Regions from separate parts of the Rhodoferax sp. PAMC 29310 genome, predicted to be linked through region 3. Evidence: predicted binding sites of a transcription regulator. Region 3 holds the regulator's gene; each other region holds the start of a gene.

Region 1 (3,279 bases), 1.4 Mb from region 3:
TACGAGCGGGCGCGCGGCAAGTAGTTTGCCGCCATCGGCCATCCTGCCAACGAGGTCGGAGGGGCTCCGCGACTGCGACTTGATCTTGCTCTTTATTTTGTAGCTGTCTGCGCTTGATTCACCTGGGTAGCAGGCCCAAAAGGCATATAAGGCATATGTTTTTTGAGGCTGAGGGTACACGGCCGCCTTGTTTCTCCTCCCTCTGGGGCTCTAGAAGGTCGGATGGGCCTGAGCAGCAAAGGTGCTACTTAATCAATAGCTGTTCTCGCATGGTTTAACTGGGCTGCAGCCATATACGCCACATGAACTTTGAAGGCGGAAGCAGCCGGTGTGCGTCCCCTTTTTTGCCGGCAACCTCCGTAAGGACAAAGTGGGGCGGTCTGCGGGAGGTGGTGGCTATGGCTACCATAGGCGGCCTATGAATGAACAACTTCAAAAAACAATGGAACTCCTGACAGGCACCCTGTTGGGCTATGGCATGAATGTGGTGGGCGCGATCATCACGCTGATCGTGGGCTATCTAATTGCGGGTTGGTTAAGCCGCCTGGTGGGCCGCGCGGTGCGCAAGTCCGACAAGATTGACCCGGTGTTTCACGGATTTCCGGGAAAATTGGTACGGGTGGGCGTGCTGGTGTTCACGTTGATTGCGGTGTTGAACCGTTTCGGCGTGGAGACGACCAGCTTGATTGCCTTGCTGGGCGCCGCAGGACTGGCCATTGGCCTGGCCTTGCAGGGCACGTTGAGCAATGTGGCCGCCGGGGTGATGTTGCTGTTTTTCCGCCCCTTCAACGTGGGCGATGCGGTTCGGATCAATGGCGAGGTGTATGTCATTGATGCCCTTGGGTTTTTCATCTGCAAGGGACATTTGCCGGACGGGCCGGCGGTGTTTTTGCCGAATTCACAAATATGGGGCCATACCATCGTCAACCTGTCGGTGACCGACAAAGACATTCGCCGCCTCGACGAGGTGTATGGCATTGCCTATGGCGACGACATCAACACCGCCTTGGCCATCCTGAACCAGATCGCCCTGGACGAGCCGCGCGTGCTGCGCGACCCGGAACCACTGATCAAAGTGGAAAGCCTGGGCGACAACTCGGTGAACATCATGTTTCGCGTCTGGACCGCGCGCACGGACTGGTGGGCCACCAAATTGGACTTGGTGCAGCGTTGCAAAGAAGGGCTTGAGCAAGGCGGCTGCTCCATTCCTTACCCACAGCGTGACGTGCACCTGCATCAAGTGGTCGCCAAAGCCGTTCCTTGAACGTGATACGGCGCTGGCCCGGTTCGGTGTGAGTGCTTGATATTCGTCAATACTGGTGATGCTCCCCTTGGTCAAAATGAATTTGACCAAGGGGAGGGTTTGCATGATCGGTATCAGTAGCGTCGGGGCCGAAGCCCGGCTCCATCAAAACAGTGTTGAACGACTGAAGCCCGCAACCCAGCGGGCTTTTGTGTCTCAGTTTATCTTTTGCTTTCGAATTCTGCTGCCGGTCTTTACTGGGGCAGCGCCCTGTCTGGGTGCGACGCCCGTGAACCCCTTGTGACAGATTCCATGAATCAGAACGACGATGCCGGCTTGAGCGCGCCTGAAGCGGCACAGCGACTTCGACAGGACGGACCGAACGCTTTGCCCTCGGCGCAGCGCCGAAAGTGGCGCCACATCGCGCGCGAAACGCTGCAAGAGCCCATGTTCATGTTGTTGCTGGCCGCCGGCACCCTGTATTTGTTGTTGGGAGATTTGCACGAGGGGCTGGTGTTGTTTGGTCTCGTGCTGGTGGTGCTGGCCATGACTCTGTATCAAGAGGGCAAGACGGAGCGGGCGCTGGACGCATTACGGGATCTCAGCAGCCCCCGTGCGATGGTGCTGCGAGACGGCCAGCCGGTTCGAATTGCCGGCCATGAAGTCGTGTGTGGCGACGTGTTGTTGCTGGCCGAGGGCGACCGGATTGCCGCCGACGCGGTGCTGATCGATGGCAGCGAGGTGCGAGTCGATGAATCTCTTCTGACCGGGGAAGCGGTGCCCGTGGACAAGGACGCCCGTGCCGATGCCGCCCTGTTTTCTGGCACGCTGCTGGTAAGAGGGCATGGCCGCGCCCGCGTGACGGCGACTGGCGAGCGCAGTGAGATTGGCCGTATCGGCCACGTGCTGGGCACCCTGGGCAATGAGCCCTCGCCCCTGAAGCAGCAAACCGCTCATTTGCTCAAGGTGCTGGCACTGCTGGCACTGGCCGCCAGCGTGCTGCTGGTGCTGGCGCATGGCTGGATACGGGGCGACTGGATGGCGGCCCTGCTCGCTGGTATTGCGCTGGCCATGGCCATGTTGCCGCAGGAGTTCACGGTGGTTTTGACGGTGCTGCCGGCTTTGGGCGCCTGGCGCCTGGCGAAGAAAAATGTCTTGACCCGGCGCATTGCCGCCATCGAGACGCTGGGGGCGACCTCGGTTTTGTGCGTGGACAAAACCGGCACCTTGACCGAGAACCGAATGACCGTCGTTGAGCTGTATGCCCAGGACGGTGCGGCGGCGCCAGCCGAGTCCCTGGTTGTGGACTATGCCCATTCGAGCGAGCTGCCTGAGGCGTTTCACACCCTGGTGGAGTACAGCATTCTGGCCAGCGTGGCGGACCCGTTTGATCCGATGGAAAAAGCGTTTCATCGGCTGGGCCAGCACTTTCTGAAAGACACGGAACACCTGCACCATGACTGGACCCTGATGCAGGAGTATGGGCTCACGCCCGAGCTTCGCGCCATGTCTCATGTGTGGCGGGCAACGACCGGTGAGGCGCATGTGGTGGCGGCCAAGGGCTCACCCGAGGCCATTGTGGATTTGTGTCATTTGGGAAGAGACGCGCAGGCGCGCATTGCCCGTGCCGTGGAGTCCATGGCGGCCAAAGGTTTGCGGGTGCTCGGGGTGGCTCAGGCACGTTTTGTGGGTGAGCATTGGCCAGCCGTTGAACATGACTTTGATTTCGAGTTCATTGGTCTGCTGGGTCTGGCCGACCCCTTGCGGCCCGAGATCGCTGCGGCCGTGGCGCAATGCCACACTGCCGGCATTCGTGTGTTGATGATCACCGGGGACTACCCGGCGACTGCCCGAGCTATCGCGGCCGAAGCGGGGCTGGTATCTGCCGGGGATGCTTTGGATGGCGTGTTGACCGGTGAGGAACTGGCCACCCTGAGCGATGCGGCCCTACAGGCTCGCCTCCAAGCCGTGGCCGTGTGCGCACGCATCGCGCCAGCGCAAAAGCTGCGCATTGTGCAAGCCCTTCAAGCCACGGG
Region 2 (3,279 bases), 2.1 Mb from region 3:
TGTCAATGAGCTGGGGCAGCGTTTGGCCAAGCAGTCTCACCGCAATCAATTGCAGTGGCATTTCACCGTGCTGGACAGTCCGGAGATCAATGCCTTTGCTTTGCCCGGAGGCTATGTTTATGTCACCCGCGGCATCATGGCTTATATGGAGGACGAGGCCGATCTGGCCGGCGTGATCGGCCATGAGATCGGCCACGTCACCGCCCGCCATGGTGCACAGCGCGCGACGCGCCAGCAAGACGCAGGTTTGGGCGTGTTGGCGGCCACCCTGCTGGGCGCGGTGCTGGAAAGCCAGGGCATGTCTGGCGCGGGTCAAATGGCCAGTAACGTGTCGCAATCGGTGGCCTCGGGCTACGTCGCATCCTATGGGCGCGAGCAAGAGTTGCAATCCGATCAACTGGGTGCTGAATACCTGGCGCGCAGCAATTACGACCCGCAGAATATGGTCAACGTGATTACAGTGCTCAAAAATCAGGAGCGTTTTGCAGCGGACCAGGCCCGGGCCGAAGGTCGCCCGGTGGCCGAGGGCCGCAGCTGGCTGGCCTCGCACCCCAGCAATGACGAGCGCCTGCGAAATATCACCCAGTTGGCCGCCCAGTACAAAGGACGTTACAGCAACGAAGGGCGCGCGCGCTACCTGGCTGCCATCAACGGCATGGACTTTGGTGAGACCGCCGAGCAGGGGTTGACGCGTGGGCGCCAGTTCTATCATTCGTCATTGGGCATCGCGCTGACCGCCCCGCAGGGCTGGAAGATTCAAAACGCACCTGACAAGCTGGTGGTGGTCAATGGCGCCGGCGACGCAGCCCTGATTCTGAGAGCGGCACCCGCGCAGGCCGGGCGCAATCATGAAGAGGTGATTCGCAATTTACTCAAACCCACCCAAGGGCGCAGCGACCGGATGGTGATCAATGGCCTGCAAGCGACCCATTTCTCCGGCGCGCGTGCCAATGCACAGGGGCAGTCTCAAGCGATTGAGGCCACGGTCGTGAGCGGCCCGGGCGACAAAACCTACGTACTGAGTTATGCCGCCAAAGACGCCAACACCCTAGCCCAGGCACGGCGCCAGATTGACGAGACGCGAGGTTCTTTCCGGGCGATGACCGGCTCGGACCGGGCTGCCGCGCAGCCGTGGAACCTGAAAACCGCGCCCTATCCTCGGGGTGGTTTTGCCGAGTTGGCGCGCCGGTCACCGCTGGAGCGGGCGGAGCAGCAGTTGCGCCTGATCAACGGTGTTTACGGCGGTGGCGAGCCCCAAGCAGGGCAGTTGATCAAAATCGTACAGTAGATCTTAGATCGCAGGTGCTATTGAATAGATAGCTGTCTGCGCATGTAATACCGAGGGTAGGTCGATATTTCGCTTGAAATAAGAACTCCCTATCGCTTGATCTACTTGTCGTTCTTTGTGATCCCCAGCGACTTGGCCGCTGGGTACACCGTGGACTCCTCCAGCGCGATGTGGTTCTGAACCAGTGCCACAAAGATGGCCACCTGACTCACCAGCTCAGCCGGTTCAAACCAGCTGTTGCCTGAGGCAACAGCGCGCAACTTGGGCGAGAGTTCAATCCAGTTCTCCTCAATCCAGCCGTGATCCTGCTGCAGGGTTGTGACCGTCGCCTTCAGTTCGTCGTTGTCGCCAGCCAAAATCGGCGGGAATACCATCTTCTCTTCCTGCGCGTGGTGCGCGCGCGAGGTACCGGAGAAAAAGGTTTCAATCTGGTCGGCTTGTTGTTGGGCCTCGGCGTCGATGCCCTCAGCCTCAATTCGCGTAGCCAGCGCCGACAGCGCTTTGAGTTGCTCCAGCATCTGCTGATGGCAGGTATCCAGCGCAGAGAAACTTACGGGTTTGGGGTAGTTCGACATAGTGCCCTCCTGAAAAAGTTAGGTTTCATTGTCTTCAGCGAGCGGCGCTTTGCATTGATCGAAGTCAAGTCGACGGGCATTCCGCGGGGGAAACACATACGCCATAGATACTCACTGACAAGCCCTGTCAGGGTTTTTACAATGGGGCATCAACGAAAGCCCCCATGACCGAACTACACATCTCCACCCAATTCGATTCCGGCGCCATTGAGGTGCTCAGCCTGGCGGACCCCGGCGACATTCGCCTCAACATTCGCCCCGACAACGCCAGCGAATTTGCCCAGTGGTTTCACTTTTGCCTACATGGCGCCGCAGGCTTGCCGGTGCGTCTTCGTTTCATGAACGCCGGGCAATGCGCCTACCCCAAAGGCTGGGAAGGCTACCGCATGGCGGTCAGCTATGACCGTCAACACTGGTTTCGGGTCGACGCCCAGTTTGATGGCACGGAGATGACGGTGAATTTCACCCCGGCTTCGCAAAGCGTCTACTTTGCCTACTTTGAGCCGTATTCCTATGAGCGCCACCTGGATTTGATCGGGCTGGCCAGTGTGTCGGCACACGTCACCGTGGAGCGGCTTGGCAGCACCCTCGACGGGCGCGACATGACCTTGCTGCACATCACCGACGTCACCAGCGCCATCCCACTGGCGCAGAAGAAGAAGGTGTGGTTGATTGCCCGTCAGCACCCCGGCGAGAGCATGGCCGAATGGTTTGCCGAAGGTTTTCTGGAGCGCCTGTTGGATTGTGACGACGCCGTAGCCCGTGTCCTGCTTGAAAAGTGCGTGTTCTATGTCGTGCCGAATATGAACCCGGACGGCGCGGTGCGCGGCAACCTGCGCACCAACGCGGCGGGCGCCAACCTGAACCGTGAGTGGGCCGAGCCCACCCTGGGCCGCTCCCCCGAGGTGTTCTTGGTTCGCCAGAAAATGCAGGCCCTGGGCGTGGACTTGAATCTGGATGTGCATGGTGACGAAGGCCTGCCCTACAACTTCTGTGTCGGCACCGAAGGCACGCCGGGCTACTCAGCGCGCACAAAGGCGCTAGAAGAAACTTTCAAAACCAGCTGGACCAGCACCTGCCCTGATTTTCAAACCGAACAAGGTTACGGCAAGACCGAGCTAGGCAAGGCCAATATGACGCTGGCCACCAGCTGGATTGGCCAAACGTTTGACTGCCTGGCCTTCACGGTGGAGATGCCCTTCAAAGACAACGCTGACTTGCCCGACACCCAGATCGGCTGGAACGGCGAGCGCTCCAAGCGCCTGGGCGCCAGCGTGCTGCTGCCCGTTTTGGCGGTGGTGGACAAGCTGCGCTAAGGATTTCTTCAGGGGAGGCAGCCGCCGCTGTCTCCTGCCGATTTATCCCGCGTAGTAACTGGCTACGTAGTCCTCAAAGTCTTCCTGTGGCTGCGCTTCG
Region 3 (3,279 bases):
CCAGGCAACGGCCACATTGGCTACCAGTGCTACCAAACCGATCGCTCCCATGGTCGGCGCGTCTGGCACGGCGCCGTTCAGGGCGGCCCACGCCGCCCGCGTCAGAATGAACAGTCCAAAGGCGATCATGCTGAGCGCCTTCACCATTGCGGCGCGGGCGCGCCAAACCAAGGCCGCCGACAAGACTGCAAGAGACACGGCGTAGTTGGCAGCGTCGCCGGCGAAGTCAATCGCATCAGCAAATAGCGACAGCGAACCCGAGGTGTAACCCGCCAAGATCTCCACCAAAAACATGAAGGCGTTGATGATCAAGGCAATCCACAGGATTCGCCGGTACCGATCCATGTTTTCGAAGGACGATGCGGTGGGTGTTTCGTGTTCGCAGCAGTGAGCAGACATGGTTCTCCTTAAATTGACTCTATTGGGAACCCTTTAGTCACTCCAGTGTCAAGTGACATTGTTGCTGCGATGGACGACCCAATTTCCAAGGCTTGACAAGGAAGAGGTTGCCGTAACCAACCGTATAGTTTTTGTCAAACCTTGTTGCGAGTGGTGCGTCGTCGCTGAACAATGTTCAAGCCGGTAGATGGGCAATACGCTCTTGAAGCGAGGCATTTCTGAGGTTAGTTCAGCCAATGGTTCTTTTCAACTCATAAAGATACCAATTAGTAATAATTTAAACCATAAAGAAATTATGGATACTTATTGGTTGTATTATTCGGCCACGTCACATCTTTGACGCGTCATACCTGACATTCATTTTTAGGAGAGCTCCATGAAAAAAACCATTCTTGCAACCGCGTTGGCTTTTGGCGTCGCTTTTTCTGTTCAAGCGAAGGACATTGTTGACACCGCTGTTTCTGCTGGGACTTTCAAAACCCTGGCCACGGCGTTGACCGCTGCCGGTTTGATTGACACGTTGAAAGGCCCAGGCCCGTTCACCGTGTTTGCCCCGACTGATGCGGCCTTCGCCAAAATTCCGAAAGCTGATCTTGATGCGCTGTTGAAAGACAAAGCCAAGCTGACTTCGGTATTGACCTACCACGTGGTGCCCGGCAAAGTGATGGCTGCCGATGTCAAAGCCGGCAAAGTCAAAACTGTTCAGGGTTCTGAGATCACTGTCAAAACTATGGGAGGTGTCATGGTGGATGGCGCCAAGGTCACTGCGACAGACATCGTGGCTGACAATGGCGTGATCCACGTGATTGACAGCGTGATCATGCCCAAGTAACTGCGGGCTCAAAGTTGGGCTCCCTGCGAACTACAGACCGCGGGGCGCCCACAAAAAAAGCCGGATGATCCGGCTTTCTTTAATGGGTCTGTGTGATCAATTGCAGGCTTTGGGGTTGACGATGTCTTTCAACATCTCGGCATCCACAATACGAATGTGGCGCTGTTTGACTTCCACAATGCCGTCTTCCACAAACTTCGAAAACGTGCGGCTCACGGTTTCCAGTTTCAAGCCCAGGTAACTTCCAATTTCCTCGCGCGTCATGCGCAGGACCAATTCGGTTTTTGAAAACCCACGGGCGTTTAATCGTTGAACCAGATTCAGCAAAAACGCGGCCAGTCTCTCTTCTGCGCGCATGCTGCCCAGCAGCAACATCACGCCGTGCTCACGCACAATTTCGCGGCTCATGATTTTGTGCACATGGCGCTGTAATGAAATCACTTCCCGCGAGATTTCTTCAACGCGATTAAAAGGCATGACGCATACCTCGGCATCTTCCAAGGCAACAGCGTCACAAGTGTGTTGGTCATTCACGATGCCATCCAGCCCAATGATTTCTCCAGCCATCTGAAACCCGGTCACTTGGTCCTTGCCATCTTCAGAGACGACGCTGGTTTTGAAAAAACCAGTGCGAATGGCGTACAGACTGGTGAACCTCTCACCGGTTCGAAACAGCGTTGTACCTCGCTTGACTTTGCGTCGCGCCGCCACCACTTCGTCGACACGGTCCAATTCGTCCGGCGTCAATCCAAGTGGCATACACAGCTCCTTCAGATTGCAACTGGAGCATGCGACTTTTAAGGTGATGGGGTTCATGCAGACCATTCTGGCACCAATTGACGTCTGACCCCGCACTTCCTGATGTAGGTCAAATCAATTGGCAGGTCCTATTTCATTCGAGGTTGATCTGAGTCAAGGTTTTGATGTGGGGTTGAAGGCATATTTCCAGCCTTGCCAAGGATTGCCTATGAATGCCGATGCGGCCCCCCCTGATTTAAATGACGTGCTCAATCGGTTGAATGCTTCTGGTCCCCGCTACACCTCCTTTCCTACCGCTGATCGATTTGTCGAGGCCTTTGCCGAGCTTGAGTACAAGCAGGCGCTGGCCCAACGCCGCTCTGGGCCGACGGTGGCCGCACGGCCGATGTCCCTTTATGTGCATATTCCGTTTTGTGAAACGCTGTGCTACTTCTGCTCCTGCAACAAAGTCGTTACAAGTGAGCATGGACATGCGGACACGTATTTGAACTACTTGAGTCGCGAGGTAGAGCTTCACACGGCCGAGTTGGGCGCGGGGCAGTCGGTGAGTCAACTGTATGTGGGAGGCGGCACACCTACCTTTTTGACCGATGCCCAGCTGGGCGATTTGATGAGCATGTTGCGGCGAAATTTCAAAATGCTTCCGGCCGGTGAGTACGTCATCGAAATCGATCCGCGCACCCTGGATTCCGATCGACTGGACGCACTGATGCTGCTGGGTTTTAAACGCTTGAGTATTGGCGTTCAGGATATTGACCCGGCAGTTCAAATGGCGATACACCGGATTCAACCTGTTGAGCAAGTGGTCTAACTGTTTCAGGATGCCCGCCAGCGCGGTTTTGATTCGATCAACGTGGACCTGATTTATGGCCTGCCCCAACAAAGTTCGGAATCGTTCGAGCGTACGCTGTCACAAGTCATCGAGTGGCGGCCCGACCGCATCGCACTCTATGCCTACGCCCACCGGCCGGCGCACTTCAAACCGCAGCGCCATATCAGCACCGCTGCGCTTCCTAGCGACGCGGCCAATCTGGTCATGCATTCCAACTCAATTGCGGCGTTGCGAGCTGCTGGTTATGTGTTCATTGGCCTGGCTCATTTCGCCTTGCCCACCGATGTGTTGGCCATTGCCAAACGACAGGGTCGTCTGCATCGCAATTTTCAGGGCTTCAGCACCCAGCCTGACTGCGATTTGATCGAGTTGGGTGTATCTGTCATTGGGCGAGTTGGTCCCAGTTACAGCCAAAACGCGAAAACCATGGAGTCATATTCTGACCGCCTGGATCAGG

The links. Region 3 encodes FNR, which switches genes on or off when oxygen is low (the NO sensors DNR and NnrR bind a similar motif). Its sites were predicted from a motif close to TTGATNNNNATCAA; they were not measured.
Region 1: J8G15_RS12940 (cation-translocating P-type ATPase) is a predicted target of FNR. The motif match lies at 1,301-1,314, and genes of this name have one in related genera.
Region 2: J8G15_RS18240 (hemerythrin domain-containing protein) is a predicted target of FNR. The motif match lies at 1,918-1,931, and genes of this name have one in related genera.

The regions. Positions count from the first base shown of each region.
Region 1 is NZ_CP072852.1:2,795,497-2,798,775, reverse strand. Features, by position in the region: gene J8G15_RS12950 (M48 family metallopeptidase) at 1-24, shown strand, start outside; gene J8G15_RS12945 (mechanosensitive ion channel family protein) at 443-1,264, shown strand; gene J8G15_RS12940 (cation-translocating P-type ATPase) at 1,556-3,279, shown strand, end outside.
Region 2 is NZ_CP072852.1:3,922,564-3,925,842, forward strand. Features, by position in the region: gene J8G15_RS18235 (M48 family metalloprotease) at 1-1,288, shown strand, start outside; gene J8G15_RS18240 (hemerythrin domain-containing protein) at 1,390-1,863, opposite strand; gene J8G15_RS18245 (M14-type cytosolic carboxypeptidase) at 2,028-3,179, shown strand; gene gshA (glutamate--cysteine ligase) at 3,222-3,279, opposite strand, start outside.
Region 3 is NZ_CP072852.1:1,390,805-1,394,083, reverse strand. Features, by position in the region: gene J8G15_RS06340 (cation diffusion facilitator family transporter) at 1-399, opposite strand, end outside; gene J8G15_RS06335 (fasciclin domain-containing protein) at 776-1,231, shown strand; gene fnr (fumarate/nitrate reduction transcriptional regulator Fnr) at 1,328-2,047, opposite strand; partial or broken gene hemN (oxygen-independent coproporphyrinogen III oxidase) at 2,199-3,279, shown strand, end outside.